2 regions of the Microbacterium awajiense genome follow, and region 1 is predicted to be linked to the other one. Evidence: predicted binding sites of a transcription regulator. Region 1 holds the regulator's gene; the other holds the start of a gene.
What was found. Region 1 encodes HrcA, which represses chaperone genes, less so after heat shock. Its sites were predicted from a motif close to TTNGCACTCGNNNNNNNCGAGTGCNAA; they were not measured.
Positions count from the first base shown of each region.

Region 2: groES (co-chaperone GroES) is a predicted target of HrcA. The motif match lies at 18,451-18,477, and genes of this name have one in related genera.

Region 1 covers NZ_BAAAYU010000001.1:535,722-545,954, forward strand. Annotated here, with positions in the region: gene ABD663_RS02630 (PhoH family protein) at 1-556, opposite strand, end outside; gene ABD663_RS02635 (HIT domain-containing protein) at 597-944, opposite strand; gene ABD663_RS02640 (16S rRNA (uracil(1498)-N(3))-methyltransferase) at 969-1,706, opposite strand; gene dnaJ (molecular chaperone DnaJ) at 1,708-2,817, opposite strand; gene hrcA (heat-inducible transcriptional repressor HrcA) at 2,870-3,910, opposite strand; gene hemW (radical SAM family heme chaperone HemW) at 3,991-5,208, opposite strand; gene ABD663_RS02660 (DUF1990 domain-containing protein) at 5,210-5,860, opposite strand; gene lepA (translation elongation factor 4) at 5,871-7,721, opposite strand; gene ABD663_RS02670 (alpha/beta fold hydrolase) at 7,816-8,535, shown strand; gene rpsT (30S ribosomal protein S20) at 8,651-8,911, shown strand; gene holA (DNA polymerase III subunit delta) at 8,968-10,005, opposite strand; gene ABD663_RS02685 (ComEC/Rec2 family competence protein) at 10,015-10,233, opposite strand, start outside.
Region 2 covers NZ_BAAAYU010000005.1:154,380-175,889, reverse strand. Annotated here, with positions in the region: gene glmS (glutamine--fructose-6-phosphate transaminase (isomerizing)) at 1-1,278, shown strand, start outside; gene ABD663_RS07605 (holo-ACP synthase) at 1,316-1,678, shown strand; gene alr (alanine racemase) at 1,675-2,784, shown strand; gene tsaE (tRNA (adenosine(37)-N6)-threonylcarbamoyltransferase complex ATPase subunit type 1 TsaE) at 2,781-3,281, shown strand; gene tsaB (tRNA (adenosine(37)-N6)-threonylcarbamoyltransferase complex dimerization subunit type 1 TsaB) at 3,318-3,968, shown strand; gene rimI (ribosomal protein S18-alanine N-acetyltransferase) at 3,965-4,462, shown strand; gene tsaD (tRNA (adenosine(37)-N6)-threonylcarbamoyltransferase complex transferase subunit TsaD) at 4,411-5,559, shown strand; gene ABD663_RS07575 (hypothetical protein) at 5,556-6,008, shown strand; gene ABD663_RS07570 (class I SAM-dependent methyltransferase) at 6,016-7,215, opposite strand; gene ABD663_RS07565 (hypothetical protein) at 7,376-8,539, shown strand; gene ABD663_RS07560 (hypothetical protein) at 8,642-8,890, shown strand; gene ABD663_RS07555 (dynamin family protein) at 8,941-10,836, shown strand; gene ABD663_RS07550 (dynamin family protein) at 10,833-12,530, shown strand; gene ABD663_RS07545 (IniB N-terminal domain-containing protein) at 12,980-13,777, opposite strand; gene ABD663_RS07540 (LuxR C-terminal-related transcriptional regulator) at 13,896-16,346, opposite strand; gene ABD663_RS07535 (Hsp70 family protein) at 16,356-18,275, opposite strand; gene groES (co-chaperone GroES) at 18,560-18,856, shown strand; gene rarD (EamA family transporter RarD) at 19,059-19,943, shown strand; gene ABD663_RS07520 (metal-sensitive transcriptional regulator) at 19,953-20,258, opposite strand; gene ABD663_RS07515 (copper-translocating P-type ATPase) at 20,255-21,510, opposite strand, start outside.

The DNA of each region.
Region 1 (10,233 bases):
CCATCATCTCGTTGAGTGCGTCGTAGAGCGGCCGCAGGTACGGATCGATCTTGTCGGTGAGCGTTCCGGGCAGGAACCCCAACCGCTCTCCCGCTTCGACCGCCGGCCGTGTGAGGATGATGCGGCTCACTTCGCGGCGTTGAAGGGACTGCACGGCCTTGGCCATGGCCAGGTAGGTCTTCCCTGTTCCCGCAGGGCCGATGCCGAACACGACGGTGTGGTCGTCGATCGCGTCGACGTACGCCTTCTGTCCGAGCGTCTTCGGCCTGATCACCTTGCCCCGCGACGACAGGATGGCTTCGCCCAGCACCTCCGACGGCCGAGGCGAGCCCTCGGTGCGCAGGATCCGGTCCGATGAGGTCACATCGGCCGGGCCGAGGTCGTGGCCTGCCTGTGTCATCGCGAGCAACTCGTCGACGAGGGACCGTGCGCGACGCACCGCGTCGGCCTCGCCGGTGAGCGTGATCTCGTTGCCGCGGACGTGGATCTCGACGTCCGGATGCTCGCGCTCGACCACGCGGAGCAGTCGGTCCTGCGGGCCCAGCAGCTGCACCATCGCCACGCCGTCGGCGTAGACGCGGTCGACGACGGGTTCGTCAGCCACCGAGACCTGCTTCGTCGAGCGATCCGGCCAGCACGTGGGCGTGCACGTGGAAGACGGTCTGACCGGCGTCAGCACCGGTGTTGAACACGAGGCGGAAGGCGCCGTCGGCCTGCTCGGCGGCGAGTGTGGATGCGAGACCCACCATCTCGGCGAGCAGCTCGGGATCGCCCGCCGCGAGCTCGACGACGTTGCGGTACTGCGCCGACTTCGGGATGACGAGCAGATGGACCGGCGCCCGGGGCGCGATGTCGCGGATCGCGAAGGCGTTCTCGGTCTCGGCGAGGATCTCGGATGGGATCTCGCCCTGCAGGATTCGCGTGAAGATCGAGGGCTCCGACATGCGCATCAGTCTACTGAGCCGCTCTCACCAGCGGCCCAGCGCCGCAGCGATGAGTGCGATCGCCGCCGGACCCGCGGTCGACGTGCGCAGCACGGTGTCGCCGAGCCGGACGGCGGTGGCCCCGGCATCCGCGAACAGCGCCCGTTCCTCGGGGCTCACGCCGCCCTCGGGACCCACCACGAGCACGACGTCCCGCTCGTCGCCTTCCCGCCACGCCTCGGCGGTCAGCGCGGCCGACGCGGTCGGTTCGAGCACGAGCATGCGGGAGCCGGCCGCTCGCCGCGCCAAGGTCGATGTCGTCATGGGCTCGGCGATCGCGGGGACACGCACGCGGAGAGCCTGCTTGGATGCCTCACGCACGATCGTCGACCAGCGTTGGCGTCCCTTGACCGCCTTGGCCGCGTCCCACCGGGAGACGCTCCGCGATGCCTGCCACGGCACGATCTCATCGACGCCGAGCTCGGTCGCGGCCTGGATCGCGAGCTCATCCCGGTCGCCCTTCGCGAGGGCCTGCGCGAGTACGATCCGTGGCGACGCCGCGGGCTCGTCCGTGCGACTCAGGACGCGCACCGTGACGGCTCGCGGCTGGGCGTCGACGACTTCGGCGTCGAGACGCGCTCCGTGCCCGTCGCCCAGCGACACCCGCTCGCCGGCTCGCACCCGGCGCACGGCGCTCGCGTGGTGGGCCTCGGTGCCGGACAGCACCACCTCGTCGCCGACGTCGGCGTCGCTGGCACGATCGAGCAGGAAGTGGAGTGCCACGTCAGCTGTTCCGGAACCGATCGCGCAGCTTGGCGAACAGACCCTGATGGAACTCGGCCAGTCGGGGCCCGGGAGCCTTCGTCCGGCGCGCGAACTCCTCGATCAGGGCACGATCCTTGCCATCGAGCCGGGTCGGGGTCACGACGTGCACGCCGACGCGCAGATCCCCGCGCTGCGAACCGCGCAGCGGTGTGATCCCGCGGCCCTTGATCGTGAGCACGTCTCCCGACTGAACCCCCGGACGCAGCTCGAGGTCGACCGGTCCGTCGAGGGCCTCGACGGTCGTCGTGGTGCCGAGGATCGCGTCCGGCATCGACACCTCGACGGTCGCGAGCAGATCATCGCCGTCGCGGCTGAACACGTCATGCGGCGAGACGGTCACCTCGATGTACAGGTCGCCGTTGGGACCGCCCGCCGGGCCGACCTCGCCGGAGCCGGGCAGCTGCAGTCGCAACCCCGTCTCGACACCGGCCGGGATGTCGAGCGAGACCGTGCGGCGCGCGCGCACGCGTCCCTGTCCTTGGCAGGTCGCGCACGGGTACGGGATCGTCGTGCCGTAGCCCTGGCACACCGTGCAGGGCTGACTGGTCACGACGTTGCCGAGCAGACTGCGCACCTGACGCTGCACGTGCCCGGTGCCGTGGCAGATGTCGCACGCCACGGGCGAGGTGCCCGGCTGGCAGCAGGATCCGTCGCACGTCTGGCAGATGACGGCGGTGTCGACCTCGATGTCGCGGTGGACGCCGAAGACGACGTCGCGCAGTTCGAGGGTGACGCGCACCAGCGCGTCCTGGCCGCGCTCGCGACGCGAGCGGGGGCGTGCACCGCGACCCGAGTTCGCAGCCCCGAAGAACGTCTCGAAGATGTCGCCGAAGCCGCCGAATCCAGCGCCCCCGAACGCGGACGAGTCGCCGCCGCGGTCGTATCGCGCACGCTGGTCGGGATCGCTGAGCACGTCGTAGGCGTGCGTCACGAGCTTGAACCGCTCGGCGGCGTCCTCGCCGGGGTTCACGTCGGGGTGGAGCTCGCGAGCGAGTCGGCGGTACGCCTTCTTGATCTCGTCGGTCGACGCGTCGCGCGACACGCCCAGCACCTCGTAGTGGTCAGCCACATTCGCCTTCCTGCCCGCCTCGGCGGGGATCGTGATGGATGGAGGGGGCGGCTCAGCGGCCGCTCTCGTCTTCTTCGAGCAGGCGCGTGAGGTACCGCGCCACGGCCCGCACCGACGCGAGATTGGTCGGGTAGTCCATGCGCGTCGGGCCGAGCACGCCGACGCGGGCGCGGGATCCGGTGGCGTCGTAGTCGCTGATGACGACGGATGCCTCCGAGAGCCCGAACGGCTCGTTCTCGCGGCCGATGCTGGCGGCGAGGCCCTGTTCGTCGGCCACCATCTCGCTCATGAGGCGCAGGATCGTCACCTGCTCCTCGATCGCCTCGAGCAGCGGGTAGAGGCTGCCACGGAAGTCGTTCTCGCGCCGAGCGAGGTTGGCCGCGCCTGCCATCACCATGCGGTCCTGGCGGAACTCCTCGAGCTCTTCCGCGACGACCCGCACGATCTCACTGGTCGCCGCGACCCGATCGGTCGCCGCCAGCCCCGGGTCGTCGAGGCGGGCGGCGATGCGCTTCAGCCCGTCGCGGACGGGGCGGCCCACCAGCAGCGAGCCGATCTCGGCGCGGATGAGCGCGATCTCGTCCTCTTCGAAGTCGACGCGCGTGGCGGCGATGCGCTGGGAGACCCGGCCGGTGTCGGTCACGACGATCACCAGCATCCGCCCGGCGCCCAGTTGCACGAGTTCGACGTGCGAGACGGTGGCACGCGCGAACGACGGGTACTGGACGATCGCAACCTGCCCGGTGAGTGTCGTCAGCGCGCGCACGGTGCGGGCGAGCACGTCGTCGAGGTCGCCGGGCGCCTCGAGGAAGGAGGCGATCCCCGAGCGCTGCGCTGCCGTGAGCGGCCGAAGCTCGGCGAGGTGGTCGACGAAGACGCGATAGCCCTTGTCCGTGGGGACCCGCCCCGACGATGTGTGAGGGGCGGCGATGAGGTCCTCGTCCTCGAGCATCGCCATGTCGTTGCGGATCGTCGCCGCCGACACCCCGAAGGAATGCCTCTCGACGATCGCCTTGCTGCCGACCGGTTCGCGTGTGTCGACGTAGTCCTCGACGATGGCGCGCAGAACCTGCAGCGCTCTCTCGCTGACCATGCGCCCTCCTCCTGCGTCTGGCACTCGCACGGATAGAGTGCCAATTCTACCCGATGCGCCCGGCCGCGTCCTTGAGCGACTCAGTCGGTGAGCGCCCGCACGACGGCGTCGGCAAGCAGCCGACCGCGACGGGTCAGCACGACACGCCCGCGGATCGCGGCCGCCCCGTCGATGAGCCCATCGGCGACGAGAGCGGCCACCGCGTGGCGTCCCCGCGGCTGCAGGTCGGCCACGGCCAGGCCCTCGCGGATGCGGGAGCGCAGCAGGACACGCTCGAGTTCGGCGGCCGCGGCGTCGGGCCGCTCGCGGCCCGCGGCGGGCGATTCCGCGCCCGCCAGGCGCTGGGCGTAGGCGGCGGGATGCTTGACGTTCCACCACCGCAGACCGCCGACGTGGCTGTGGGCTCCGGGGCCGAACCCCCACCAGTCCTGACCGGTCCAGTACGCCAGGTTGTGCCTGGATCGATGCGCATCGTCACGGGCCCAGTTCGACACCTCGTACCACTCGAAGCCGGCACCCCCCAGCGCGGCGTCGGCGAGCTCGTACATGTCGGCCTGCACGTCGTCGTCGGGTGCCGGCAGCTCGCCGCGGCGGATGCGGCGCGCCAACTGCGTCCCGTCTTCGACGATGAGCGCGTAGGCGGACACATGGTCGGGCTCGAGCGAGACCGCGGCGTCGAGTGACCTCCGCCAGTCGTCGAGCGACTCCCCCGGTGCGCCGTAGATGAGGTCGATGCTCACCTGCAGACCCGCGGCGCGGGCAGCCGCCACCGCGGTGCGGACGTTGTCGGGATCGTGGGTGCGGTCGAGCGTCGCCAGAACCGCAGGGACCGCTGACTGCATCCCGATCGACATGCGCGTCACCCCGGCCCGCGCGAGGCGGATCGCGACCACGTCGTCGACCGTATCGGGGTTCGCCTCGACGGTGACTTCGGCGCTGTCGGCGATGCCGAACGCGTCTGCCACGGACTCGAGCATCAGGGCCAGGTCCGAGGCGGGCAGGAGGGTGGGGGTTCCGCCGCCGAAGAACACGGTCGAGGCCGGGCGCAGCGGACCCCGGTCTGCGAGCGCGCGCCGCGCGAGGGAAACCTCGCGCACGAGCGTCCGGGCGTAGTCCTCGCGTCGGGCGCCGCGCAGTTCTGTCGCCGTGTAGGTGTTGAAGTCGCAGTACCCGCAACGCACGGTGCAGAAGGGAACGTGCAGATAGACGCCGAAGTCGGTGCGGCCGTCGATCGTCACGTCATCGGGCAGCGCTCCGTCGGGCGGAGCCGGTTCGCCCAGCGGCAGTGGTCCGCCCACGTCAGGACGGCGTCGTGTAGAGCGGCGAGACCGCGCGCAGGTAGCGCGTGAACAGTTCCTTCCGACGCCGCCGGATCAGCGCGGGAAGCATCCGGTACAGCGCGGCTGACGGCGCATCGAAGGCCCGGACGGTGAACCAGACCTCATCGGAGTCGGTCCAATCGACCATGAACGACTCCTCGCCGCTGACGACCGACCCCGCCACGGTGCCGAGGGCGTAGCCGACGCGCCGAGGCTCTTCGACGGCGAGGATGACGCGCAGCTCGGCATCGGCGCGCATCCCGGCGACGCGGCCGGCCACGCGGACCGAGGTGCCCGCGCCGACGTAGGGGGTTCCGTCCGCGTCGTACCGCAGGTCCTCGTCGACGCGGCTCGGCGCGATCGGCTTGCCTTCGGCGTCGAAGCTGACGCCCGAGTACATCGGTCCGGATGCCGGTGTGACATCGCTCAGCACGAGCCCCGCACCGCGCAGCGGAGCCCACGACAGCAGCGCGTCGGCCGCGGAGTGGAAGCGGGCCTCCCCGCTGCCGATGCGCCACGAATCTTCTGCCGGGATGCTCTTCTCCGGCGGATACTGCATGAGATCAGGCGCCTGCGTGGCGCCGACCGCCGCATAGTCGACGGTGCCGTCCTTGAAGGTGCCGCGACGCATGACCACCAGCCTACTTCGCGCCCTTGCCCTCGACGTCGCCCGAGAGGGCGGCGATGAAGGCCTCCTGCGGCACTTCGACACGGCCGACCATCTTCATGCGCTTCTTGCCTTCCTTCTGCTTCTCGAGCAGCTTGCGCTTACGGGTGATGTCACCGCCGTAGCACTTGGCGAGCACGTCCTTGCGCATCGCGCGGATGTTCTCGCGGGCGATGATGCGCGCGCCGATCGCCGCCTGGATCGGCACCTCGAACTGCTGGCGTGGAATCAGCTTTCGCAGGCGCTCGGTCATCATGGTGCCGTAGGCGTACGCCTTCTCGCGATGCACGATCGAGCTGAAGGCATCCACCTTGTCGCCCTGGAGCAGGATGTCGACCTTCACCAGGTCCGCCTCCTGCGAGCCGGCGGGCTCGTAGTCGAGACTCGCGTACCCCTGCGTCCGGGACTTCAGCTGATCGAAGAAGTCGAAGACGATCTCACCGAGCGGCACGCTGTAGCGCAGTTCGACGCGGTCCTCGGAGAGGTAGTCCATGCCGAGCAACGAGCCACGTCGCGACTGGCACAGTTCCATCACGGTGCCGACGTAGTCCTTCGGGGTGAGGATCGCCGCCTTCACGACCGGCTCCGAGACCGCGGCGACGCGCCCGTCGGGGTACTCACTGGGATTGGTCACGGTCACGAATTCGCCCGTGTCGGTGGTGACCTCGTAGATGACGCTCGGCGCCGTGGTGATGAGGTCGAGATCGAACTCGCGGGCCAGGCGCTCGGTCACGATCTCGAGGTGGAGCAGCCCGAGGAAACCGCAGCGGAAGCCGAACCCGAGGGCGACCGACGTCTCGGGCTCGTACTGCAGCGCGGCATCCGAGAGTTTCAGCTTGTCGAGCGCCTCGCGCAGGTCGGCGTAATCGCTGCCGTCGATCGGGTAGACGCCCGAGAAGACCATGGGCTTGGGGTCGGTGTATCCCGGCAGCGGATCGGATGCCGAGCGGCGGTGACCGGTGACGGTGTCGCCGACCTTGGACTGGCGCACGTCCTTCACCCCGGTGATCAAATACCCGACCTCGCCGACGCCGAGTCCCTTCGTCGGAGTCGGCTCGGGACTGGAGACACCGATCTCGAGCAGTTCGTGCGTCGCCCGCGTCGACATCATCTGGATCCGTTCGCGCGGTTGCAGCGAGCCGTCCACCATGCGGACATACGTCACCACGCCGCGGTACGAGTCGTAGACCGAGTCGAAGATCATCGCGCGCGCGGGGGCGTCGGCGTCCCCTGCCGGCGCCGGGATGTCGCGCACGATGCGGTCGAGCAGTTCCTCGACGCCCTGTCCGGTCTTGCCGCTCACGCGCAGCACATCGTCGGGATCGCCGCCGATGAGACCGGCGAGCTCCTGTGCGAACTTGTCGGGGTCGGCCGCCGGCAGATCGATCTTGTTGAGCACCGGAATGATGTGAAGGTCGTTCTCCAGTGCCAGATAGAGATTCGCGAGCGTCTGCGCCTCGATCCCCTGCGCGGCGTCGACGAGCAGAATGGCCCCCTCGCACGCCGCGAGAGAGCGCGAGACCTCGTAGGTGAAGTCGACATGGCCGGGGGTGTCGATCATGTTGAGCGCGAAAGCGGTGTCGTCGAGGGCCCACGGCATCCGCACAGCCTGCGATTTGATCGTGATGCCACGCTCGCGCTCGATGTCCATGCGGTCGAGATACTGCGCGCGCATGTCGCGATCGGCGACGACGCCCGTGATCTGCAGCATCCGATCGGCCAGCGTCGACTTCCCGTGGTCGATGTGGGCGATGATGCAGAAGTTGCGGATCTGCGCGGGTGGGGTCGCGGAGGGCTCGAGGGGCTTCAGGGCGCGCGGTGACATGTCCGCAGAAGTCTACCGGCCGGTCAGCCCCGAATCTGTGCGGACGCCCGCCGTCCCGCGCCGGCTCGACGGCCGCAGACCCTAGGCTGTGCGCATGGTGGTGCAGGTCGTGCTGGTGCACGGCATCCGCACGTCCGCGACGATGTGGCGCGCCCAGCGCGAATATCTCGCCGAACGCGGCAACCCCGTGACGGCCGTCGACCTGCCCGGGCACGGCGCGCTGCTCGGCGGGGAGTTCACGCTCGAGTCCGCGATGGCGACCATCGACGACGCCGTGCAGGATGCCGCGCGCCGAGGGCCGGTGCTGCTGGTCGGCCACTCGATGGGCGGCCTGCTCTCGATCGACTACGTCGGTGGCGAAGAGCCCCCGCCCGTCGCGGGATTCGTCGCCGCCTCGTGCACGGCCATCCCGCGCGGACTCGGCCTCGCGACGTATCGTCTGCTCGCGCGCGGCTTCGACGCACTGCCCGACCGGGGCATGTGGCTCACCGGCCGAGTGCTCGATCGGACTCTCCCCGCCGAGACCCGTGCCGACTTCGGCGCCGGCGGCTACGCGTTCGACGCGCAGGACACCGCCCTGCGCAGTCTGTCGGTGCTCGACCTGCTCACCGCGCTCGGACGCATCCGCGTGCCCCTCTGGTTCGTCAACGGTCAATACGACCAGCTGCGGGTCAACGAGAAGCTGTTCCTGCGCGTCGCACCCCACGCCGAGCTCATCGTGATCCCGCGCACCTCGCACCTCGTCACGGCGATGCGCCCCCGGGTGTTCAACGCGCTCCTCGAGGTCGCGCTCACGACCCTCGAGCGAACCTGATAAGATCGGTGTTTGGCTTGCGTGTGGGCTTCGACCCCCTCACGACCGCCGTGCGGCATCCCTCTCCTGCCACTCGGCACTCCACCGAACACTCCGAACGAAAGAACGTCGACACGTGGCGAACATCAAGTCGCAGATCAAGCGCAACAAGACCAACGAGAAGGCGCACGAGCGCAACAAGGCCGTCAAGAGCGAGCTGAGGACCGCGGTGCGCCGCACCCGCGAAGCCGTCGCCGCCGGCGACAAGGCCGCCGCAGAGAAGGCACTCACCTCGGCGACGAAGAAGCTCGACAAGGCCGTGAGCAAGGGCGTCATCCACGAGAACCAGGCCGCGAACCGCAAGTCCGCGATCGCGAAGCAGGTCGCCGCTCTCTGAGCCGCAGATGCAACGAGGCCCGTCCCCACAGGGGGCGGGCCTTCGTCGTTGCCGCCTCAGGAGCCGTAGGGAGCGCGGGTTGCGACGACGGTCACGAGTCGCTCCAACGCGAAGACGGGATCGCGGGACCCGCCTTTCACCTCTTCGTCGGCGCGGGCGGCAGCCTGGATCGCGGTGCCGAGCGCGGCCTCGTTCCAGCCGGCCAGATCGCGGCGCGCACGGTCGACCTGCCAGTCCTTGAGCCCGAGCCTGGCTGCCAGCGCCGGGCCGGGCTCGCGGCTGCCCGCCACGCGCGCCATGGTGCGCAGCTTCGACGCGACGGCGGCGACGAGCGGCACAGGGTCGGCCCCCGACGCGAGGGCATGGCGCAGCGCGATGAGCGACTCGCCGTAGCGGCCGGCGATCGCGGTGTCGGCGACGGTGAAGGCGGAGGCCTCGACGCGGCCGCCGTAGTAGCGCGCCACCACCTGCTCGGTGATGTCGCCCGGTTCGTCCGCGATGAGCTGCTGACAGGCCGCGGCCAGCTCGGTGAGATCGTCGGCGAAGGCCGAGACGAGGGCGCGAAGCGCACCCGGTGCGATCCTTCGCCGCGCGGTCGAGAACTCCCCCGCGGCGAAGTCGTAGCGGTCGGATTCGCGCTTGACGGCAGGGCACGCGATCTCGACGCCGCCTCCCGTGCCGGAGCGGATGGCATCGAGCAGCTTCTTGCCGCGCACCGACGCGCCGGTATGGCGTAGCACCACGGTGGCGGACTCCTGCGGGGCCTCGAGGTATGCGAGCGCCTCGGAGAGGAAGGCATCCGAGCACTTCTCCACGCCGCGTACGCGCACCAGGCGCGGCTCGCCGAACAATGACGGCGAAGTCCTCGCGAGCAGCGTGCCCGCTTCGTAATCGTCGGCGCGCAGGTCGGAGACCTCGAGACTGGCGTCTTCGGCCCGCAGATAGTCGCGTACACCGGCGATCGCCCGCTCCGCACACACCTCTTCGGGTCCCGATACCAGCACGATCGGCGCCGGCTGCGGGTCGCGCCACGACAGCTGGGGGATGGCGCTCCGCGAGCGGGGCGATGAGCCGCGACGAGCGCTGGGTGCCATGCGGCCAGACTACCCGCGGTCTCCGACGCGCTCACGCCAGACGACGACGCCGTCGACGGCCGGCCACAGCGCGATCGTGCCGTGCAGATCGGTGCGCGCCACGTCGGCGCCGACGGCGTCGAGCAGCGAGATCAGTTCAGCCCGCGGATGTCCGTAGGGGTTCCCGACGCCGACACTGATGAGACCGATCGGCGCACCGAGATCGTCGTAGAGCGTCGCGTCCTGGTC
Region 2 (21,510 bases), on a different contig from region 1:
TTCCTCGCGTCCGACGTCGCGGCGTTCGTCGAGCACACGCGCCGCGCGCTGGCCATCGGGCAGGACGAGATCGTCGCCATCACCCCCGACGCCGTCACCGTCACCGACTTCGACGGCAACGACGTCGAGGTCGAGCCGTTCGAGGTGATGTGGGATGCCTCGGCAGCCGACAAGGGCGGATGGTCCAGCTTCATGGCCAAAGAAGTCTCCGAAGAGCCCGAGGCGGTGGCGAACACGCTGCGTGGCCGCATCCGCGACGGCGCGGTCGCCATCCCCGAGCTCGACGGGCTCGACGAGCTGTTCGGCGACATCACCCGCATCATCGTCATCGCGTGCGGCACGGCGGCATACGCGGGCATGGTCGGCAAGTACGCGCTGGAGCAGTGGGCGCGCGTGCCTGTCGACGTCGAGCTGGCACACGAGTTCCGCTACCGCGACCCCGTGATCGGGCCCGACACCCTCGTCGTGTCGATCAGCCAGTCGGGCGAGACCATGGACACGCTCATGGCGGTCAAGTACGCGCGCGAGGCGGGCGCGAAGACGCTGTCGATCTGCAACACCCAGGGGGCGACGATCCCGCGCGAATCTGACGCGATCGTCTACACGCACGCGGGGCCCGAGGTCGCCGTCGCGTCGACCAAGGCGTTCGTCGCACAGATCACCGCGCTGCTGCTGCTCGCCCTGCACATCGGTCGCATCCGCGGCGTGCTGAGCCGGACCGAGGCCGCGCAGCACGTGCTCGAGCTGGAGTCGGTCCCCGAGAAGATCCAGCTGATCCTCGACCGCGAGCAGGGCCGCATCGAGCAGTTCGCGCACTGGATGGCCGACACGCGCTCGGTGCTCTTCCTGGGCCGCCACGTCGGCTACCCCATCGCCCTCGAGGGGGCCCTCAAACTCAAGGAGATCTCGTACATCCACGCCGAGGGCTTCGCCGCCGGCGAGCTCAAGCACGGCCCGATCGCCTTGATCGAACCCGGCCAGCCGGTGTTCGTGATCGTGCCGTCACCGCGCGAATCGGCGACGCTGCACTCGAAGGTCGTCTCGAACATCCAGGAGATCCGCGCGCGGGGGGCTCGCGTGATCGTCGTCGCCGAGGAGGGCGACGTCGCCGTGCTGCCGTTCGCCGACGAGGTGCTGCGCATCCCGCTGGCCGGACCGCTGTTCGAGCCGCTGCTGGCGGTCGTGCCGCTGCACATCTTCGCGATGGGTCTAGCCACGGCGAAGGGCCTCGACGTCGACCAGCCCCGCAACCTCGCGAAGTCCGTCACGGTCGAGTGACCGTCGCGCGTCGACGGGCGATCGGTAGTCTGGCCTGATGATCGTCGGGATCGGAGTCGACCTCGTCGACATCGCGCGATTCGAGCGCACGCTCGAGCGGACCCCGCGGCTCGCCGAGCGTCTGTTCTCGCCGACGGAGCGCGAACTCAAGCCCCGCTCCCTCGCCGCGCGCTATGCCGCCAAAGAGGCCCTCATCAAGGCGCTCGGAGGCTCGGACGGCGTGCACTGGACCGAGATCGAGATCACACCCGAGGAGTCGGGCCGGCCATGGTTCACCCTCGACGGCACGACGGCGCGAGCCGTCGCCGACAAGGGGATCACGAGCCTGCATTTGTCGCTGTCGCACGATGCCGGACTCGCGATCGCGTACGTGGTCGCCGAGGCGGAGGGCGCGGGATGAACGCGATGCGCGAGGCGAGGATCGACACCGGCGCGATCTCGGCGAACGTGCGCCACCTGCGGCGACTGACCGACTCCGAACTGATCGCCGTCGTCAAGGCGGACGGCTACGGCCACGGCGCCGTGCGCGCGGCGGTCGCAGCCCTCGCCGGTGGCGCGTCCCGGCTCGGCGTCGCGGACATCGACGAGGCGCTCGCGCTGCGCCGCGCCGGTGTCGACGCTCCGATCGTGGCGTGGCTGCATGCGCCCGGTGCATCCTTCGCCGAATCCGCCCGCGCGGGGATCGAGCTGGGAGTGTCGAGCTTCGACCAGCTGCTGCAGGCCGCCGCCGCGGCATCCGCGGACCGTGCCGTCGGTGTGCACCTCAAGCTCGAGACCGGGCTCGGCCGCAACGGCATCGCCCCCGAGGACGCACCCCTGATCTTCGCCGAGGCCGCGCGGCTCGAGCGCATCGGCAAGGTGCGGGTGATCGGCCTGTTCAGCCACCTCTCCAACGCGTCGGCCGACGACGACCGCGCCGCGCTGCGGCGATTCCGGGACGCGGTCGCTGCGGCATCCGCGGCGGGGCTCGCGCCTGCGTTGCGGCACATCGCCGCGACGCACGCCGCGATCGCGCTGCCCGAGAGCCGCCTCGGCTGCGTTCGGGTCGGTGTCGGGATCTACGGACTGTCGCCGTTCGCCGATCGCACCTCGGCCGACCTCGGCCTGCAGCCGGCGATGACCCTCACCGCGCGCGTCGCGGCCGTGCGCCGAGTGGGCGCGGGTCAGGGCGTGTCGTACGGCTACGACTACCGGGCCGGACACGACACCACGCTGGCGCTCATCCCCCTCGGCTACGCCGACGGCGTTCCCCGTCAGGCATCCGGGACCGGTCCCGTGCGCGTCGGCGGAGCCCGGGTGCGCGTGGCCGGCCGGATCGCGATGGACCAGTTCGTCGTCGACATGGGCGATCACCCGGTGTCGGTCGGCGACGAGGCCGTGCTGTTCGGCGACCCGACGCTGGGCAGTCCCGCTGCCGACGAGTGGGCGGACGCCGCAGCCACGATCAACTACGAGATCGTCACCCGGATCGGGCCCCGCGTGGTTCGGCGCGAGGTGTCATCGTGAGCGGCCTCGACGCGCTCATCGGCCGCCGCGAGGTGTCGTCGCCGGAGCAGATGGAGGCGCTGGGCGAGCAGATGGGGCGCATGCTGCGCGCCGGCGACGTCGTCGTGCTCACCGGCCCGCTCGGCGCCGGCAAGACCACTCTCACGCGCGGGATCGCCGCCGGCCTCGGTGTGCGGGGACCGGTGCAGAGCCCGACGTTCGTGATCGCGCGCACGCACCCCTCGCTCGTCGGCGGCGCGCCGCTCGTGCACGTCGACGCGTACCGGCTGGGCTCGGCGGTCGAGCTCGACGATCTCGACCTCGACCTCGACCGATCGGTCGTCATCATCGAGTGGGGCAGAGGGCTGGCCGATCAGCTGCAGGACACGTGGTGGGAGGTCGAGCTGGATCGCGAATGGCACGGCCACGGCGTCGACGACGCGTGCGGCACGACCGCGCGCGAGGCCGACCTCGACGCCGACGCCCCGCGTCTGGTGACCGTCTCGCGTCGACCATAGCGACCGCCCGAGCCCGCCGCGATTACGCTGGACGACGTGATCCTCGGCATCGACACCTCGGCGGGCACCTCGGTGGCCGTCGTCGAGCACGATGGCGTGGTGCTCTCGCAGCTCGACAGCCCCGATCCCCGCGGCCACGCCGAGGTGATCGGCACGCTCATCGAGCGCGCGCTCGCGGAGGCATCCGTCGGATCCGGCGACATCACGCATGTCGCCGCAGGAATGGGTCCCGGACCGTTCACGGGTCTGCGCGTCGGCATCGCCGCGGCGCGTGCGTTCGCCCTCGGGCGCGGCATCCCGGTCGTCCCGGTCGTGAGTCACGATGCCGTCGCGCTCGAGCGGTCGCTGCGCGCCGCGCTCCTCGGCGACGATGAACCCGCCCCGTTCGCCGTCGTGACCGATGCGCGTCGCCGCGAGGTCGCGTGGACGCCGTACCGGGGCGTCGACGACGACGGACTTCCCGTCCGGTCGGCCGATCCGGCGCTGGTGCCGCGCGACGAGGCGGACGCCGCGCTCGCAGGGGTCGGCGTCGAACGGGCCGACGCCGACCGCGTCCCCGCGGCGATGATCGCCCTCGCCGCGGCACGCGCCGTCGCCGCGGGCCGCGCGATCGCCGACGATGAGGCGCTGTACCTGCGCCCGCCCGACGTCACGGTGTCGGCCGGTCCCAAGCGGGTGACCTCGTGACGCTGCGGCCGGCGACCGGCGACGACCTGGACGCGATCATGGCGATCGAGCGCGCCTCGTTCCCGACGGATGCCTGGAGTGAGGCGATGATGCGCGCCGAGCTCGCCTCGCCGCACAACCACTACATCGTCGCGCACGAGGCCGGCGTCGTGGTGGGGTACGCAGGGCTGCGCGCGCCGGTCGGAGCATCCGATGGAGATGTGCAGACGATCGCACTCGACGCCGCCCGCCGCGGACGGGGAACCGGTCGGGCGCTGCTGCGCGCGCTTCTCGAGTTCGCCGCCGACCGCCGCGTGCGCGAGGTCTTCCTCGATGTGCGGGCCGACAACCCGATCGCCCAGGGCCTCTACCGCTCCGAGGGCTTCCGCGAGATCGCACGCCGTGCGAACTACTACGCGGCGGACGGTGTCGACGGCGTCGTCATGCGGCTCGACCTGCGCGCATGGGCCGAGGCGCGGCAGCCGTCACCGGACGACGCGGGGGTGTGCACGTGAACCGCACCGAACCGCTCGTGCTCGGCATCGAGACCAGCTGCGATGAGACCGGGATCGGCATCGTGCGCGGGCGCACCCTGCTGTCGAACACGATCGCCAGCAGTATGGAGGAGCACGCCCGCTACGGCGGCGTCGTGCCCGAGGTCGCCGCCCGCGCACATCTCGAGGCATTGCAGCCGGCGATCGACGCGGCGCTCGCCGAGTCGGGTGTCGCCCTCGCCGACCTCGACGCCGTGGCGGTCACGAGCGGGCCGGGCCTGGCCGGCGCGCTCATGGTCGGGGTGGGTGCGGCCAAGGCCCTGGCGGTCTCGCTCGAGCGCCCCCTCTACGCGGTGAACCACCTCGTCGGGCACATCGCGGCGGATGTCCTGGATCTGGACGCACACGCGTCACTGTCGCCCGATCGCCCGCAGGGGAAGCTGGAATACCCGACGGTGGCGCTGCTGGTCAGCGGCGGACACACGGCACTGCTGCTCGTGCGCGATCTCACCGGCGACGTCGAGCTGCTCGGCGAGACGATGGACGACGCAGCCGGCGAGGCCTTCGACAAGGTCGCCCGTCTGCTCGGGCTGCCGTACCCGGGCGGACCCGAGATTGACCGGGCCGCGGCGGCCGGCGACCCCGCGGCGATCGCGTTCCCCCGAGGTCTGTCTCGGGCGTCCGACATGGCGAAGCACCGGTACGACTTCTCGTTCTCGGGCCTGAAGACCGCGGTGGCTCGCTGGGTCGAGCAGCGCGAGGCCGCCGGCGAGCCGATTCCGATCCCCGACGTCGCAGCGAGCTTCCGTGAGGCCGTCGTCGATGTGCTCGTCACCAAGGCGATCGCGGCGTGCCGCGATCACGACGTCCCGCGGCTGCTGCTGGGAGGCGGCGTGATCGCCAATCGCCGCCTGCGCGATGTCGCGATCGCACGCGCGGCCGAGGCGGGGGTCGAGGTGCGCATCCCTCCGCTGTCGCTGTGCACCGACAACGGCGCGATGATCGCGGCGCTCGCGGCCGAGCTCATCATGGCGGGCCGCGCGCCCTCGACGTTCGCGTTCGGTGCGGACTCGACGCTGCCCGTCACCGACATCCAGGTCGCGGAGGGCCCGGCATGAGCGACGCCGACACTCCGCGGCCCCGCGAACCCGAGGTCGTCCCCCCGACCCCCGACGTCGATGTCACCGCCGACGCTTCGCAGCTGCCGGGCTCGCATCGCGGCGGTTTCTCGCGGCTGCCGACCGCCCCGGTGCCGCTCACCCAGCGCAACGACGACCTCGAGGGTGCGCCCGACGTGCGCTGGGCCGAGCCGGCGCCTCCGCCCTCACGCGGCATGGCCGGCTGGGCGCTCGGCTTCTCTATCGTCGGGCTCCTCGTCTCGATGTTCGTGGGATGGGGCTTCCCGATCGGGCTCGTCGCCATCGTGACGGCAGTGATCGCGCTGCGGCGGCCGCTCGAGAGCCGCGCCGTCGCGGTCTGGGCCCTCGTCCTCGGTGGGGTGTCGCTGCTGTACAGCGCCGGCTGGCTCGTGTGGGCCGCCACGCGGCCCGAGGGACTGACGGGCTGACCTCCAGTCAGCCGGCCGCCTCGACCCGGTCGGCGAGGATCGCGACCCGGCGGTCGCCGAGCCGGGTGAGCAGCAGCGTCGCGGCGTCGTCCCCCCGCAGCGTGAGCTTGGTCCGAAGCGCCGCCGGGTCGACGTCGACGCCGCGCTTCTTGATCTCGAGCGTGCCGATCCCGCGGGCGCGCAGCGCCTTCGACAGTGCCGCGGTGCTCACCGGCAGCGTCTCGCGCACACGGAACGTCGAGACGAACGGGCTCGTCGAGGCGGCATCCCCGGTCAGATAGGCGATCCGCCGATCGAGCATGCCCGCCTCGAGCGAGCGCGCCACATCGCCGATCAGGCGGGAGCGGATCACCGCCCCCTCGGGCTCGTGGACGAACGCCCCGAGGTCCCGCACCGGCGCGTCCTCCGCGTCGGCCGCGGCCGTGAGCTCCCAGGCCCGCTCGCCCCGAGTGACGAGCGCGGCCCGGCGCACCCCCGGGCGCGCCACCGCGCCGGACCAGAGGACGAGCTCGACGGTCGAGCCGTCGGCGCTCACCCACTGCGCCTCGACGTGGTCAGGGATGAGAGCACGATCCAGGCCCGGCCCCAGCTTCACCCCGCCGGGCCGGCGCGTCAGCAGGTCGAGCACCCAGTCGAGCGACGGCGACCAGTCCTCGGGGCGGGTGCGGACCGTCGCGCCGTGGCCCGCGGTGCGACGCGCGGGGTCGAGCCACACCGCGTCGACGTCGGTGAGGTCGGCGTCCTCGGCGCGGGTGCAGCGCACGGTGACCGCGTCGCCGAAGACGGCGAGGTTGTACGCGGCGATCGCCGAGGTGACCTCGTCGGAATCGACCGCATCGACGCGCAGACCCAGGGCGGCGAGCGCGAGCGCATCACCCCCGATGCCGCATCCGAGGTCGGCGACGCGCTGCAGACCGGCTGCGCGGAAACGACCCGCATGGTGCGCGGCCAGTGACAGACGCGTCGACTGCTCGAGGCCGGCCCGGGTGAACAGCATCCGCTCGGCATGCCCGCCGAACTTCGCGCGGGCTCTCGCGCGCAGCCGGGCCTGGCCCACCGCGGCCGAGACCAGGTCGGGGGAGTGCCCGTCGCGCCGCAGCCGCGTGACGGCGGCGGCGACGTCGCCGGTCGAGGCGATGTCGCCGAGCGAGTCGAGCAGGCGCAATCCGCCGGGTGTGAGCAGCGCGCTGAGCTCGGCCATCTCCATCCGGTCAGCCTACGGGGGCCCGACGGCGCCCGAGTCGCGCCCCGGTGATCCCCTAGTGAGCCCCTATAGGGCACGGGGGGACCCCCGATGCCGGGAGGAGCGGCCCGGTTCCAGACTGTGTCGTACGAGCCGCTGACCCTCTCACAGAAAGAAGTCCGTCATGGCCGACAACAACGCGAACCTCCTCGGGTTCCAGACCAACACCGACCTGCTGTCGAACAACAACCTCCTCTCGGGGAACACCGACAACTCCGACAACTCGGACAACTCCGCCAACGCCCTGTTCTCGGGGAACACCGACAACTCCGACAACTCCGACAACTCCGACAACTCGGACAACTCCGACAACTCGGACAACTCCGACAACTCGGTCGACACCGACGTCGAGGTCGAGGTCGAGCTGGACGACTCGTTCAACGACGATCACTCGACGAACGGCTCCTACAACCAGGACGACTCGATCAACGACTCGTTCCAGGTGAACGACTCGTTCCAGGACAACTCCGTCCACGACTCGGCGAACGACAACTCGATCAACGCGGGCATCCGCCAGTACAACGCCGGCTTCAACGACCTCAACCTCTTCGCCGGCGGCGCCGGCGGCGGCGGCGGATGGGGCGGCAGCGACTTCGAGCTCGAAATCGATGCGCGCACCACCACGAACGACCAGTCGGTGAACCAGAACATCTCGACCTCGTCGGGCAGCGGCGGCGCGGCCATCGCGGTCGGCGGCGACGCCGACGGCGGTATGGGCGGCAACGGCGGCAACGGCGGATCGGGAGCCTCCAACCTCGGGCTGGGCACCGGCGGTGCGGGCACCGGCGGAAGCGGCACCGGCGGCGACGGCGGCCTGGGTGGTCTCGGCTCCGGCGGAAGCGGCGGGGCGGGCACCGGTGCGGCCGGTACCGGCGGCGCGGGAAGCGCGGACGGCGACGGCGGCGCAGGTGCCGCAGGAGCCGCGGGCGGTGCTGCCAACGGTGGTTCGACCGGTGACACCGGTGCGATCGGCGGGTCCGCGATGGGCGGCAACGTCACCCAGTTCTTCGGACAGAACTCGGTCACGGCCTCGGGTGACAACTCGGTGGCCGCGGGCGACGACGTCGACATCGACAACATCGCCACCGACATCGAGGTGGGCGACATCTCGATCGGCAACACGTGGAACACGAACTCGTTCAACGACGATCTGGACTTCTCGGACAACTGGTCGGTGAACGACTCGTTCCAGGACAACAGCGTCGACAACGGGATCGACGTGGACGTGGACGTCGAGAACTCGAACGTGGGCAGCCCCTTCGGCGACGCGAACGAGTTCGACTTCTGAGTCGACACGCGAGTTGCCCGGCGGTCCTTCGGGGTCGCCGGGCATTCGCACCGCCGCAGCGGTGCGGTCTAGAGTCGAACCATCGAGCGAAGGTGACCGAGCATGTCCGGTGACGGATCCCAGTGGCGCGCTGACGGCACGCCGGCCGACGGGCCGGAGCCGACGAGCGCGACCGGCCCGGCGTTCACGAGTGACGCGTGGGGCGCGTCACTCGACGAGGGTGCGGACCCGACGAACCTCTTCTCGGCCGAGATCCAGGACGTCGATGGGGCCGACTGGGACGTGGCCGACCTGTGGGGCGATGCCCCTGCCGCCGACGGCGGCGCGACCGGACTGGACTTCGGTCTTTGAGCCGCGTCGGGGACGACCCGAGCGGGCCGGCGCGCGCAGGGGAGGGCGGCATGCAGGAGTCGACGACGATCGACGTGGACGGGACGGAATCGTCATCGACCGATCTCGCGACGACCGAGTTGACGGGAATCGCCCGCCGCCTCGGTGAACTCGCGGCCGACAACGGACGCTCGGATCTGGCAGCGCGCCTCGATCAGGCCAGTGAACGGCTGATCGACCCGGACGTCCGCGTGATCGTCGTCGGCGAGTTCAAACAGGGCAAGAGCAAGCTCATCAATGCGCTCGTCAATGCGCCCGCCTGCCCCGTCGACGATGACGTCGCCACGAGCGTTCCCACCTCTGTCGCGTACGCGGAAGAGGCGTCCGCGTGGATCCTCGTGGGCGAGGCCGAGCACGCGCAGGCCGGCAGTGCCGAGCGCCGTCAGATTCCGCTGCCCGACCTGCCTCAATACGTCTCCGAGCGCGGCAACCCCGGCAACGAGCGCAAGATCGTGTCGGCCGAAGTGCTTCTTCCGCGCGAGATCCTCCGGGGCGGCCTGCGTCTGATCGACTCGCCCGGTGTCGGCGGGCTGGACTCGTCGAACGCCGTCGCCACGCTCTCGGCGCTGTCATCCGCCCACGCGGTGCTGCTCGTATCGGATGCCTCCCAGGAGTACACCGAGCCCGAGGTGCAATTCCTCAAGCACGCGATGCGGGTCTCGCCGAACGTCGCCGCCGTCCTCGCGAAGACCGACCTCTACCCGCAGTGGCGGCAGATCGAGCAGATCGACCGTCGCCATCTCGAGGTGGCCGGCGACGTGCCGATCTTCTCGGTGTCGAGCGATCTGCGGCTGCTGGCTGCTGAGCTGCGGGACCGCGAGCTCAATGAGGAGTCGGGCTTCCCGGCCCTGGTGGCGCATCTGCGCCGCGAGGTGCTCGAGCGCGCCGAACTCATCCACGAGCGCAGCGCGATCCACGACCTGGCCTCTGTCGCCGATCAGCTCGCCATCTCGCTGCGCACCGAGCTCAACGCGATCCTGCACCCCGAGGACACCCCGCGCATGATCGCGGACCTCGAGGCCGCGAAGGAACGGGCCGACGAGTTCCGCAGTCGCTCGGCGCGGTGGCAGGTGACGCTGACCGACGGCATCGCCGACCTCATCGCCGACATGGAGCACGACCTGCGCGACCGCCTGCGCAAGGTGCAGCGCGAGGCCGAGAGCTCCATCGACGAAGGCGATCCGGGTCCGATCTGGGATCAGATCACCGAATGGCTCGACCAGCGGGTGGCGGCCGCGGTCTCGGAGACCTTCGTCTGGACCGACGAACGGTCGCGCTGGCTGTCCGAAGAGGTGTCGGACCTGTTCAGCGAGGGCGAGTCGGCGCTGCCGGCCATCCGGGTGGGCGACACCGACGGAGTGCTCGACCCCGTCGAGCAGATCGCCGGGCTCGACCCCGGGCATCTGGGAGCGGGAGAGAAGATCTACATCGGCGTCAAAGGCTCCTACGGCGGCGTCCTGATGGTCGGACTGGCCACGGGCCTCATCGGGCTCTCGCTGATCAACCCGCTGTCGCTCCTGGCCGGGGTGCTCGTCGGCCGTCGTGCCTTCCGCGAGGACATGACGGCACGCCTGTCACGCCGCCAGCACGAGGCCAAGCAGCTGGTGCGCCGCTACATCGACGAGGTCATCTTCCAAGTGGGCAAGCAGCTGCGTGACCGACTCCGCCTCGTGCAGCGGTCGGCGCGCGACCACTTCGGCTCGATGGCCGAAGAGCTGCACAAGTCGCTGTCCGACGCGATCGACGGGGCCAAGCGCTCGGCCGGGGTCTTCACGGCGCGGCGCGAGGAACGGCTCAAAGAGCTGCAGGGGCAGCTGAAGCGGCTCGAAGCACTTCAGCTGGAGATGCCGGCGCTGCCCGCGCTGCCCGCGCGGCCGGCCGAGCGGCAGAAAGCGCTGAAGCGGTGATCGGATCGCTCGAGGCGGACGCCGAGGCGCTGATCCGCACCGCGAGCGCGGTGTACGCCGACGATCCCGCTGTCCTGGAATCCCTCGACGAGCTCGACGACCGCTTGCGGGAGCCGCTTCGGCTCGCGATCGCCGGCATGGTCAAGGCAGGCAAGTCGACGTTGCTCAATGCTCTGCTGGGTGAGCGGATCGCGCCGACGGATGCCGGGGAGTGCACCCGCCTCATCACGTGGTACCGCTACTGCGCGACGCCCACCGTGACCTTGCACCCGCACGCCGGAGAGCCGCGGCGCATGCCGGTCCGTCGCGAGGAGGGGCGCCTGCTGATGGACCTCGGCGGCGTGCCCGCCGAGGACATCGACTGGATCGAGGTGGGCTGGCCGCTCGAGGTGCTCAAGTCGATGATCCTCATCGACACACCCGGCATCGCGTCGCTGTCGGCCGACACGTCGGCCCGTGCGACGCGCTTCCTCACGCCGGAATCGGACACCCCGTCGGCGGATGCGGTCGTCTATCTGATGCGGCATCTCCACGCCTCGGACGTCCGCTTCCTCGAGTCGTTCAGGGACACGGCGGTCGGATCCGCACGCACCGTCTGTGCGGTGGGGGTGCTCTCGCGATCGGACGAGATCGGCGCGGGCCGGATCGACGCGCTGCTGTCGGCGGCGAAGGTCGCCCGTCGCTACGAGACCGACGGCGAGCTCGCCGCGCTCGTGCTCGGCATCATTCCGGTCGCAGGCCTCGTCGCCGAAGGCGCCCGCACCCTCCGGGAGGACGAATACGACACCTTCCGCCGGCTCGCGCGACTCGACCGCGCCGACCGCGAGGCCCTCCTGCTGTCGGCTGACCGCTTCGTGGCTCAGACGGACGCGACGACCGTCAGCACGGCGGAGCGAGCGGCGCTGCTGGCTCGCTTCGGCATCTTCGGAGTGCGACTGGCGACGGCCCTGATCCGCGGCGGCGTCGGCGACTCGTCGGAACTGGCGGATGCCATGGTGCAGCAGAGCGGTCTGGTCGAACTGCGCCAGTTCGTGACGACGCAGTTCCGATCGCGGTCGGTGGCGCTCAAGGTGCGGGGTGTGCTGCTCGCACTCGAGAAGCTCCTCGGCGACCATCCGCGCGATGGCGTCGAAGACATCCGTGCGGGCTTGGAGAGGCTCACCACGACCGCGCACGAGCTGCGGGAACTCGACACTCTCGCGACGCTGCGCGCCGACGACTTCTCGCTGGCCGAGGCCGATGCCGCCGACGCCCGCAGGATCCTCGGCGGCGACGGGACCACGGCGACCGCACGGCTCGGTCTGACGGAGCAGGCGCGCGACGACGAGGTGCGGGTGAGCCTGGACGCGGCACTCGCGCGCTGGCGGACCCTCGTCGAGTCGCCGTTGACGCAGCGCGGCGCGATCGGCGTCGGACAGGTCGTGCTGCGCAGCCTCGACGCCATCGCGACGTCCGGGGCCGTGCCGTCGCCCGCGGCCGACACCCCCGCCGCCGCCCCGCCGACGCCGAGGTCAGAGGTCGTCGCCGCCGACGACTCCCTCGTGTCCGCGGCGGACGTCGATGCGCCGCGCGGACCAGGCGATGCCGCCGGGGAGGACGCTGCTCAGCAGCGCCAGGAGGACGAGCCCCGCCTGGGCGGCAAGAAGAAGAAGAAGCGACTGGCGTCGGTCGCCAAGCGCCACCCACTCGGTTGACAGCAGCACCAGGACGACCTGCAGCCCGAAGGACGCGAGCTGCCACCACCGCACCTTCGGCTTGCGTGCCATGAACGACACCAGCATCGTCACCTGGGACCCGAGCACCACCACCATCATGCTGAAGACGGTCCAGAAGACGATGTCGGCGGCGGTCGTATACGTGTCCTCGCTGCGCCCGGCGGTGACCTCTTCGACGACTCCGGAGATCAGGGGGAGCAGTTCCTGCCGGATGACGAAGTAGTACACCAGCGTGAACCCGCCGATCGCGAAGCTCAGGATCCAGAAGACCTGGCTCAGGCGGATCGCGAACGGCGGTGTGAGCTTCACGAGCACAGGCGGCGCGTTGGGACTCGACGTCGGCGGTCGCGGCGGCGCCTCGCGCGTCGGGGTCCGACGCGCGAGGCCTGTCGCCGCAGCGGGCTGGGGCGATGCGCTGCGCTGTTCGGTCACTGCTCTTCGGTGGGTTCTTCGTAGTACGGCTCCTCGACCGGGGCGGCCGACTCCTCCGTGTCGACGTAGGTCTCCTCGGCGGTCAGGTCGGTCGACAGCGGTTCCGGCTCGGCCGCGGCCGGTGCCGCCGGCGTGGAGCCGACGGCCTCGACGGTGGCGTCGACCGCGGTGTCGACCGCGTCGGTCACCGCCGCGGCGGCCGTCGCGGCATCGGCATCGGCAGCGGGCTCTTCGGCACTCGTGCTCGCGGCCTCGGTCGTGGTCGTCGATGCGTCGCCGGCCGATACGGTCGAGTTGAAGCTCTCGTCGTTCGAGGTGTTGCCGATCGACACGTCGCCGACGGTGACGTCGACGTCCGAGTCCACGATGGTGGCGTCATCGCCCGCGGCGACCGCGTTGTCGCCGGAGGCGACGACGGCTTCCTGATCGAAGATCTGCGTGACATCGCCGCCTTCGGTCCAGATGTTCTGGTTGACCGACTGGTCGACGATCGTGGTGCGGGCGTCCACCGAGGTGAACTGGTTGATGATGCGGTTGATCTCGCGCACGACCTCGTTCGGCGGCTCGGGCGGGTTCGGCGGCGGGGGCGTCGGTGGCTTGGGAGTGACGCTGTGGTGATCGATGATGACGGGCTTGACGGCCTGGACGTCGGCCAGACACGCGCCCTCCAAGCCGTTGTCGGCCATGGTCTGCGTCGGTGCGGCCGCGAACTCCTCAGCCGTCGCGGGGTCACGCAGGAGGCTCAGAATGAACGCGATCAGCGCGTCGGCGATCGTGGATACCGGTGAGATCATCGTTGACTCCTCGTGGTCTTCGGGCATGATGCACCCAGAATCGATCGATCCTGGATTTCAGGGTATTGAGTTGCGGTGGACGCGGAATCGGGGATGGCCCCGATACTGCTCGGAGAGCTCATAGGGGCTCACCCGTCGATGCGTCCGCGTCGGGCCGGCCGACGGTGTGGGCCTCGTCGACGACGACCCGCAGCTTGGCGAGAAGGTCGGACCGCGACGTCGCCCCGAGGCGACGTTTGATGTGGGCGACGTGATGCTCGACCGTGCGCGGCGAGATGAAGATCAGCCCGCCGATCTCGGCGTACGTCTTGCCCTGCAGCACGAGCCGGGCGACGTCGGTCTCGCGTTCGCTCAGTGAGACGGCTGCCGATCCGTCGCCGGCGGCGGGCCGCTCGTCGGCGTCGTCGCTGTTGCGTGCGTGACGGCGCAGTCCCTCGATCGGGTGCAGATCGCGCGCGCACGCGAGCAGCCGCGCCGAGGCGCGCCGATCCGATGTGCGACTGGCGCCGTGTCCTGCCAGGCGCGCACCGTCCCACGCGAGGCCCGCCGAGGCCAGTCCGTGGGCGGCGCGGTCGATCGCGTCGGCGTCCACCGATCCGGCGAGCGCGGCCGTCCACACCCGGCCCGCCTGTGCCATCACTCCGGCGATCGGGCTGCGGGACGACGCGGCCACGAGAGCGCGGGCATGCGGACGCAACTCGTCCGGCCGGTTCAGCAGGATGCCCTGCTGGATGCCGGACCAGTGCAGCGGAGACGCCCACATCGGAGGCGAGCCCAGTCGTTCGACGAGATCGATGGCCTGCGCGTGGAGGATGCGCGTCCGCTCGGTGTCGCGCATGCGTGCCGCGGCGCTGAACAGCTCGCCGAGCGGGAGCAGCAGGAACAGGTCGGGCTCGACGAGGTTCAGCACGCCGCGAGCGTCATCCCACAGCGCGGTCAGCACGGCCGAGTCCTCGAACCTCTGGGCGATGGCCACCCGCACGGCCTGGGCGAGGAGGCGGTCACGCACGCACAGCGTCGGTGCCAGGTCGGTCGCCCGCTCGAGCGCGTCGCGCGCCTCGGCCGGCCGCGATCGGTGCACGGCGAGGAACGCGCTCCACAGCAGCAGCCGCGGCATCGCCCACGCTCCGCCCTGCGCACCGGCCACCGCGTCGTCGACGACGGTGTGCGCGGTGGGCAGGTCTCCGATGCTCATCGCGGCGGCGACGGCGATCACCGCGGGCAGTTCGGGGACGGGTTCGGAGCTCGAGGCGGCCGTGTACAGCTGCGATGCCCGCACGAGGTCGGCGAGGGGGGCCTGCGCAGGTGACGCGGCGACAGTGGACCGCAGCCCGCCGGCCGCGAGGTCCAGCGCGACGTCGAGTGTGGCCGTCGACGGCCGCGGGCCCTCGCCGGTCGGCACGGGGCCGCCGGAGCCGATCGCGGCGATGGTCGCCCGCGCCTGCGTGGCGCAGGAGCGCGGCTCGGCGCAACGGTACACGGTCGCGCCCGTCGCGAGCATGCCGCGAGTCGACCACAGCGCGGCCGCGGCATCCGAGAGCCGGTCGACTTCTGCGGGGTCGTCGTGCGCGTGCTGCTCGTCGACGATCGCCCCCACTGCCGCGAGGTCGCCGGTCGCCCAGGCGGCGCGTGCGCGACGGCCGCCGAGCAGCGCGGGTTCCATGCCGTGCCGACCCGCCTGGGCGTACAGGTCGATCGCTCGATCCGGATGCTGCGCGACGAGGTCGTCCCCCCTGTGCACGAGCGCACGGGCGATGCGTGTAGGTACGCGTGCGGCGGACCGCACCACCGGGACGAGTGCCCCCTGCCGCGTGAGCAGCCCCTCGGCGTACCCGCGGGCGATCACCGGGTCGTCGGACGCGGCGCACGGAGCGTCGTCGTCGGCGGCGAGCGCCTCGATGCGTCGGCGCACATCGTCCGGAACCGTGTCGAGTCGATGCGCGACGCGGTCTTCGACGGCGCGCAGCAGGGCGTCATGGCCGCGTTCACCGGCGCAATCGCGCTCGTCGTGCAGCAGCAGCGTCTCGGCGACGAGCCAGGTCACGCCGCCGGTGGCGGCAAGGAGGTCGTCGACGCACCGGTCGGAGATCACCTGGTCGACGTCGTCGAGGTAGGAGAGCACATCCGAGCGCGAGAGGTGGCCGAGCACGATGGCCGGGCGATCGCGCTCCAGCGTCCGCGAGATCCGAGTGAGCCGCGGCATCCGCACCCACGGTCTGCTCGCGACCACGAGCGACGATCGCGGGTCGGTCGCCCGCCGCTCGATCTGCTCCACGCGGCCCGGGTCGAGCAGGTGGAGGTCGTCCACGAGCAGGACGTGCTCCGGGGGAACGCGGTCGATGTCGATCTCGTCTCCGAACACGCAGTCCGTCGCAGGCCCGTCGTCGAGCATCCGATGCAGCTCGCGCAGCATGCTCGACTTGCCCGAGCCCGCTGCGCCGACCACGACCGCGCGGGTGGCGCGGTCACCGGCGGCGATCGCGGTCATCACAGGCAGCGCCTGGCGGCACCAGAGGCCGAGTGCGTCGTGGGGGAGCGTCTGCGCTCCCGCCATCTCGGTGATCGTCATGGCGTCGGCTCAGGTCGGATCGGTCGGCGACGGCGACGGGTCGGGTGCGGGCGGGTCCGGTGTCGGGTCGGGTGCGGGCGGGTCCGGTGTCGGGTCGGGTGCGGGCGGGTCCGGTGTCGGGTCGGGTGCGGGCGGGTCCGGTGTCGGGTCGGGTGCGGGCGGGTCCGGTGTCGGGTCGGGCGCGGGCGGGTCCGGTGTCGGATCCGGTGCGGGCGGCGCGGGAGTCGGCGTCGGCGTCGGTGTGGGTGTGGGCGTCGGAGTCGACGTCGGCTGCGACGAGGTGGGCGGCGTCGCCGAGTCCGCCGGCGACGATCCACCCGAGCTTCCGCCGCTCGATCCGGAAGACGAGCTCGCAGAGGACGGGCTCGAACTCGACCGTGACGGCCTCGGCGACGACGAGCTGCGCTGAGGCACGTTCTGCGAGCGCGGGTTCGTGACCTTGTTGACCGGCCCGAGCACCGGGGCGGGTGCGGGTGCCGCGGAATCGGGCTGATCGGCATCCTCGTCGTCGGCGGCCGGCGACGCCGTCGGATCGACGGCGTCGTGCTCATCGGCGATCGCCGAGCTCGCACCGAGCAGGTCCAGGCCCAGCCAGACCGCGAGCGAGGGGGTGTCGTCCTCCGCCTCGGTGGCCACACCCGATCCGACGCCGGTCGCGCTGGCCAGGACGATTCCGCTGGTCAGGGCGAGGACGCCTGCGCTCATGGCGGCATACGACGCACCGCGGCGCGCCCAGCTCTTGCGGGGCGGGACCGACGTCTCGTCCGGCACCGGGAAGACCGCCGGCGCCTCGGCGGCGGACGCCGAAGCCGTGTCGGTGACGAGCGGGATCGGCATTGCCCCGGCCGCCTCGGCGATCGCGCGCGCGGCACCCAGCGCGACCACCGCTTTCGGATCGGTGTCCACGGCGATGGGGCGGTCGAAACGTTCGGAGAGCATCTCGGCGATGCGCGGGATGCGGGACGAGCCGCCCGTGAGCACGATCGCCTGCAGGTCGTCGGGCGCCACCGCACTCATCTCGAGAGCGTGGTCGAGAGCGTCGATCGTACGCTCCACGCCCGGCTGGATCATGGTCTCGAACTCGAAGCGGGTCAGGCGCACCGTCGAGGGCGCTCCGTCGAGGAGCACGGGGATGACGACATCCGAGTCGAACGAGAGCGCTTCCTTCGCCTCGGTGCACTCCCGCCGCAGCGCGGCGAGCGCGACGCGGGCGTTCGGATCGGCGGACAGCTCCGCGATGGAGAGGCCGGCGGTGTCGAGGGCGTGGCGCAGGACGAGGTCGTCGAAGTCGGCGCCGCCGAAGTCGGCGATGCCGATCGGTGCCCCGAGCAGATGCAGTGCGCCGTCGCTGTCCCGACGCAGGACGGCGCCGTCGAAGGTGCCGCCGCCGAGGTCGTACACCGCGAGCGCACGGTCGGCTTCGACGGCGCGCGTGGCCGCGTAGTGCCGCGCGGCGGCCTCCGGCTCGCAGATCAGCTCGACGGGATGGGAGATGTGCCTCGACAGGGCGGCCGCGAGCAGTCCGCGTCGATGGCCCTCCCACGTGACGGGAACCGTGACCGCGACCGACTCCGGACGGCCGCCCTCGCGCTCGGTCACCGACCGGACGACCCAGCCGACCATCTGCGCGTACAGCTCTTCAGGGGTGAACTGCTGCCGACCCGCGACGATCGGCACGTCATCGCCGACGCGGCGCTTGAACTCGCGGATGAGTCGATCGGGCTGCGCCAGTCCGCGCCGCTCGGCGGACTCGCCGAAGAGCAGCTCGTCATCGCTCGCGAAGACGACGCTCGGTGCCGTGTCCGACTTCCTTCCGAGCGGGAACGCCGATGCGGTGAAGCTGCGGTCGGCGGCGACGCACGCGGTCGCCGCCGCCGTCCGTGTCGTCCCCAGATCGACGGCGAGCCAGTATTGGTGATGTGTTCTCATGTCTCTTGTTCCCCCAAGAACGAGACGAGGAATCCCCCGGCATCTGTCTACCACCGCGTCCGACATTTTGTAAGACCGGCGTCGGCAGATGACGGGCCCGTTCATCCAGAGTGGAGACGATCGGCGCTGATACATCGCGATCACCTCGCGCCGATCGCGCGCCCGTCCGTGCGCATTGGCACTCACGTTGCGAGAGTGCCAACACGCCCCTAGACTTGCCATCAGCACTCTCACCATCAGAGTGCTAACGAGTCTTCAGTCTCTAAGGAAAGAAGAGGTAGACCGTGTCGGTTTCCATCAAGCCGCTCGAGGACCGCATCGTCATCCAGCAGGTCGAGGCCGAGCAGACCACGTCGAGTGGTCTCGTCATCCCCGACACCGCCAAGGAGAAGCCCCAGGAGGGCGAGGTCGTGGCCGTGGGCCCGGGCCGTATCGACGACAACGGCAACCGCGTGCCGCTCGACGTCGCCGTCGGCGACCGCGTGATCTACAGCAAGTACGGCGGCACCGAGGTCAAGTTCGGCGCCGACGAGTACCTGGTGCTCTCGGCCCGCGATGTGCTCGCGGTCGTCGTCCGCTGATCCTTCGCAACGCGAACACGAGGGTCGGATGCTTCGGCATCCGACCCTCGTGCTGTTCCTGCCGCCCTAGGCTGAGGCGGTGAGCCGCACCCCCGCCGACGCCGAACCCGACGGTCCGGCAGAGGCCCCCGATCTCGGCGAGTCCGCTCTCGCCACCGCCGGTGTCCCGGTTCCCGCACAGCCCGACCCTGCGCGCGAGCAGCTGCGGGGCGGCGTGTACGCGCTGACCGCGTACGTGCTGTGGGGGCTGCTGCCGCTCTACTTCCTGCTGCTCGCGCCGGCCGGGCCCGCTGAGATCGTGGCGTGGCGCATCCTGCTCTCGCTCGTGTTCTGCGCGCTGCTGCTGACCGTGACGCGCACGTGGCGGCGGCTGACCCGGGTCATGCGCCGACCGCGATTGATGGCGTTGACGGCACTGGCGGGCGGGCTCATCTTCGTCAACTGGATGGTGTACGTCGGCGCCGCGCTGTCAGACCACGTCATCGAAGCGAGCCTGGGCTACTTCATCAATCCCATCGTCACCGTCCTGCTCGGCGTGCTCGTGCTGCGTGAACGGCTGCGCGTGACGCAGTGGGTCGCGATCGGCATCTCGCTGGTCGCCGTGGGCGTCATCGTCGTCGCCTACGGATCGGTTCCCTGGATCGCGCTGGTGCTCGCCGGCTCGTTCGGCGTGTACGGTCTGGTCAAGAAGCGCATCGGGCCGGCCGTCGACGCCGTCAGCGGGCTGACGCTCGAGTCGATGTGGCTCTCGCCGGTCGCCATCGGGATCCTGGTGTTCGTCGCGGCCACCGGTGGGATCGCTTTCGGCTCGGCGGGTGTCGGTCACGCCGTGCTGCTGAGCCTCGCCGGCGTGGTGACGGCGGTGCCGCTGCTGTTCTTCGCGGCGGGCGCCCGCCGCGCGCCCCTCACCGTCATCGGCCTTCTGCAGTTCGTCGCGCCGATCCTCCAGTTCGCCATCGGAGTCTGGGTGCTGGACGAGCCGATGCCCGTCGAGCGCTGGATCGGGTTCGGGCTCGTGTGGCTGGCGCTCATCGTGCTGACCGTCGACTCGCTGCGCCACGCGCGCCGCACCGCACGCGTGGGCTGATGCGCGGGCTCAGCGCACCAGCCGCGCGATGGCCTGCGTGGCCTCGGTGATCTTCTCGTCCGCCTCGTTGCCGCCCGCGCGCGCCGCATCGACGACGCAGTGCCGCAGATGGTCGTCGAGCAGGCCGACCGCGACCGCCTCCAGGGCGCTGGTGAGCGCGCTGATCTGCGTCAGGATGTCGATGCAGTACTTCTCGTCGTCGACCATGCGGTGGATGCCGCGCACCTGTCCCTCGATGCGCTTGAGGCGGTTGAGGTAGCGGTCCTTGTCGGTGATGTAGCCGTGCGTGTGCTCGGCGGCGGCCGTCTCGGTCATGCGGGTGCTCCTTCCGGGGCGTGGTTCCGCGCGGCGCCGGCGACGTGCGCGGGATCGAGGTCGATGCGGCGCAGCAGCTGCGCGTTGAGGGCGACGACCACGGTCGACAGCGACATGAGGATCGCACCGACCGACATCGGCAGCACGAAGCCGATCGGCGCCAGTACTCCGGCGGCGAGCGGCACCGACAGCAGGTTGTAGCCGGCGGCCCACCACAGGTTCTGTCGCATCTTGCGATAGCTCGCACCCGACAGCTCGATGATGGACAGCACGGCGCGGGGATCGTCACCGGCGAGGATGACACCCGCCGACGCGATCGCGACGTCGGTGCCCGCACCGATCGCGATGCCGACGTCGGCCTGCGCGAGCGCGGGAGCGTCGTTCACCCCGTCGCCGACCATGGCGACCGAGCGCCCTTCGCCCTGCAGCTCGGCGACGGTCGACGCCTTGTCCTCGGGGCGCACCCCGGCGTAGAACCGGGTGATGCCGAGCTCGTCGGCGACCGCCGCGGCGACCGGCTCGGCGTCGCCGGTGATCATGACCACCTCGACGCCGCGGGCGCGCAGCGCCGCGACGGCCTCCCGCGACTCCTCCCGCACTTCGTCGCCGAGCGCGATGGCGCCGACGATCTCATCGCCGCGCAGCACGTGCAGCACCGTGCGGCCTTCGGCCTGCCGGCCCTGGGCCTGCGCGGTCGCGCTGAGCCCGCGCTCGTCCAGCAGGCGCGGCCCGCCCACGCGGATCGTCTCGCCGTCGACCTGCGCTGAGACGCCGACAGCGGGAGACGAGGCGAAGTCGGTCGCACGCGGCACGTCCAGGCCCCCGGCGGCGCGAACGATCGCCCGGGCCAGCGGATGCTCGCTGTCGCCCTCGGCTGCCGCGGCGAGCCGCAGTACGGCATCGCGTCCTTCGCCGCCGCTGACCTCGACGACCGTCGGACGGCCCTTCGTCAGGGTGCCGGTCTTGTCGAACAGCACGGTGTCGACCAGACGCATCGACTCGAGTGCCCGGCGGTCCTTCACCAGCACACCGGCACGGGCCGCCCGCTCGGTCGCGATCGCCACGACGAGGGGGATCGCCAGTCCGAGGGCGTGGGGGCACGCGATCACCAGCACGGTGATCGTGCGGACGACCGCCTCGTCGGGCATCCCGATCGCCGACCAGACGATCGCGGTCAGCACCGCAGCGCCGAGTGCGAACCAGAACAGCCAACCCGCCGCCCGATCGGCGAGCAGCTGCGCACGCGAGCTCG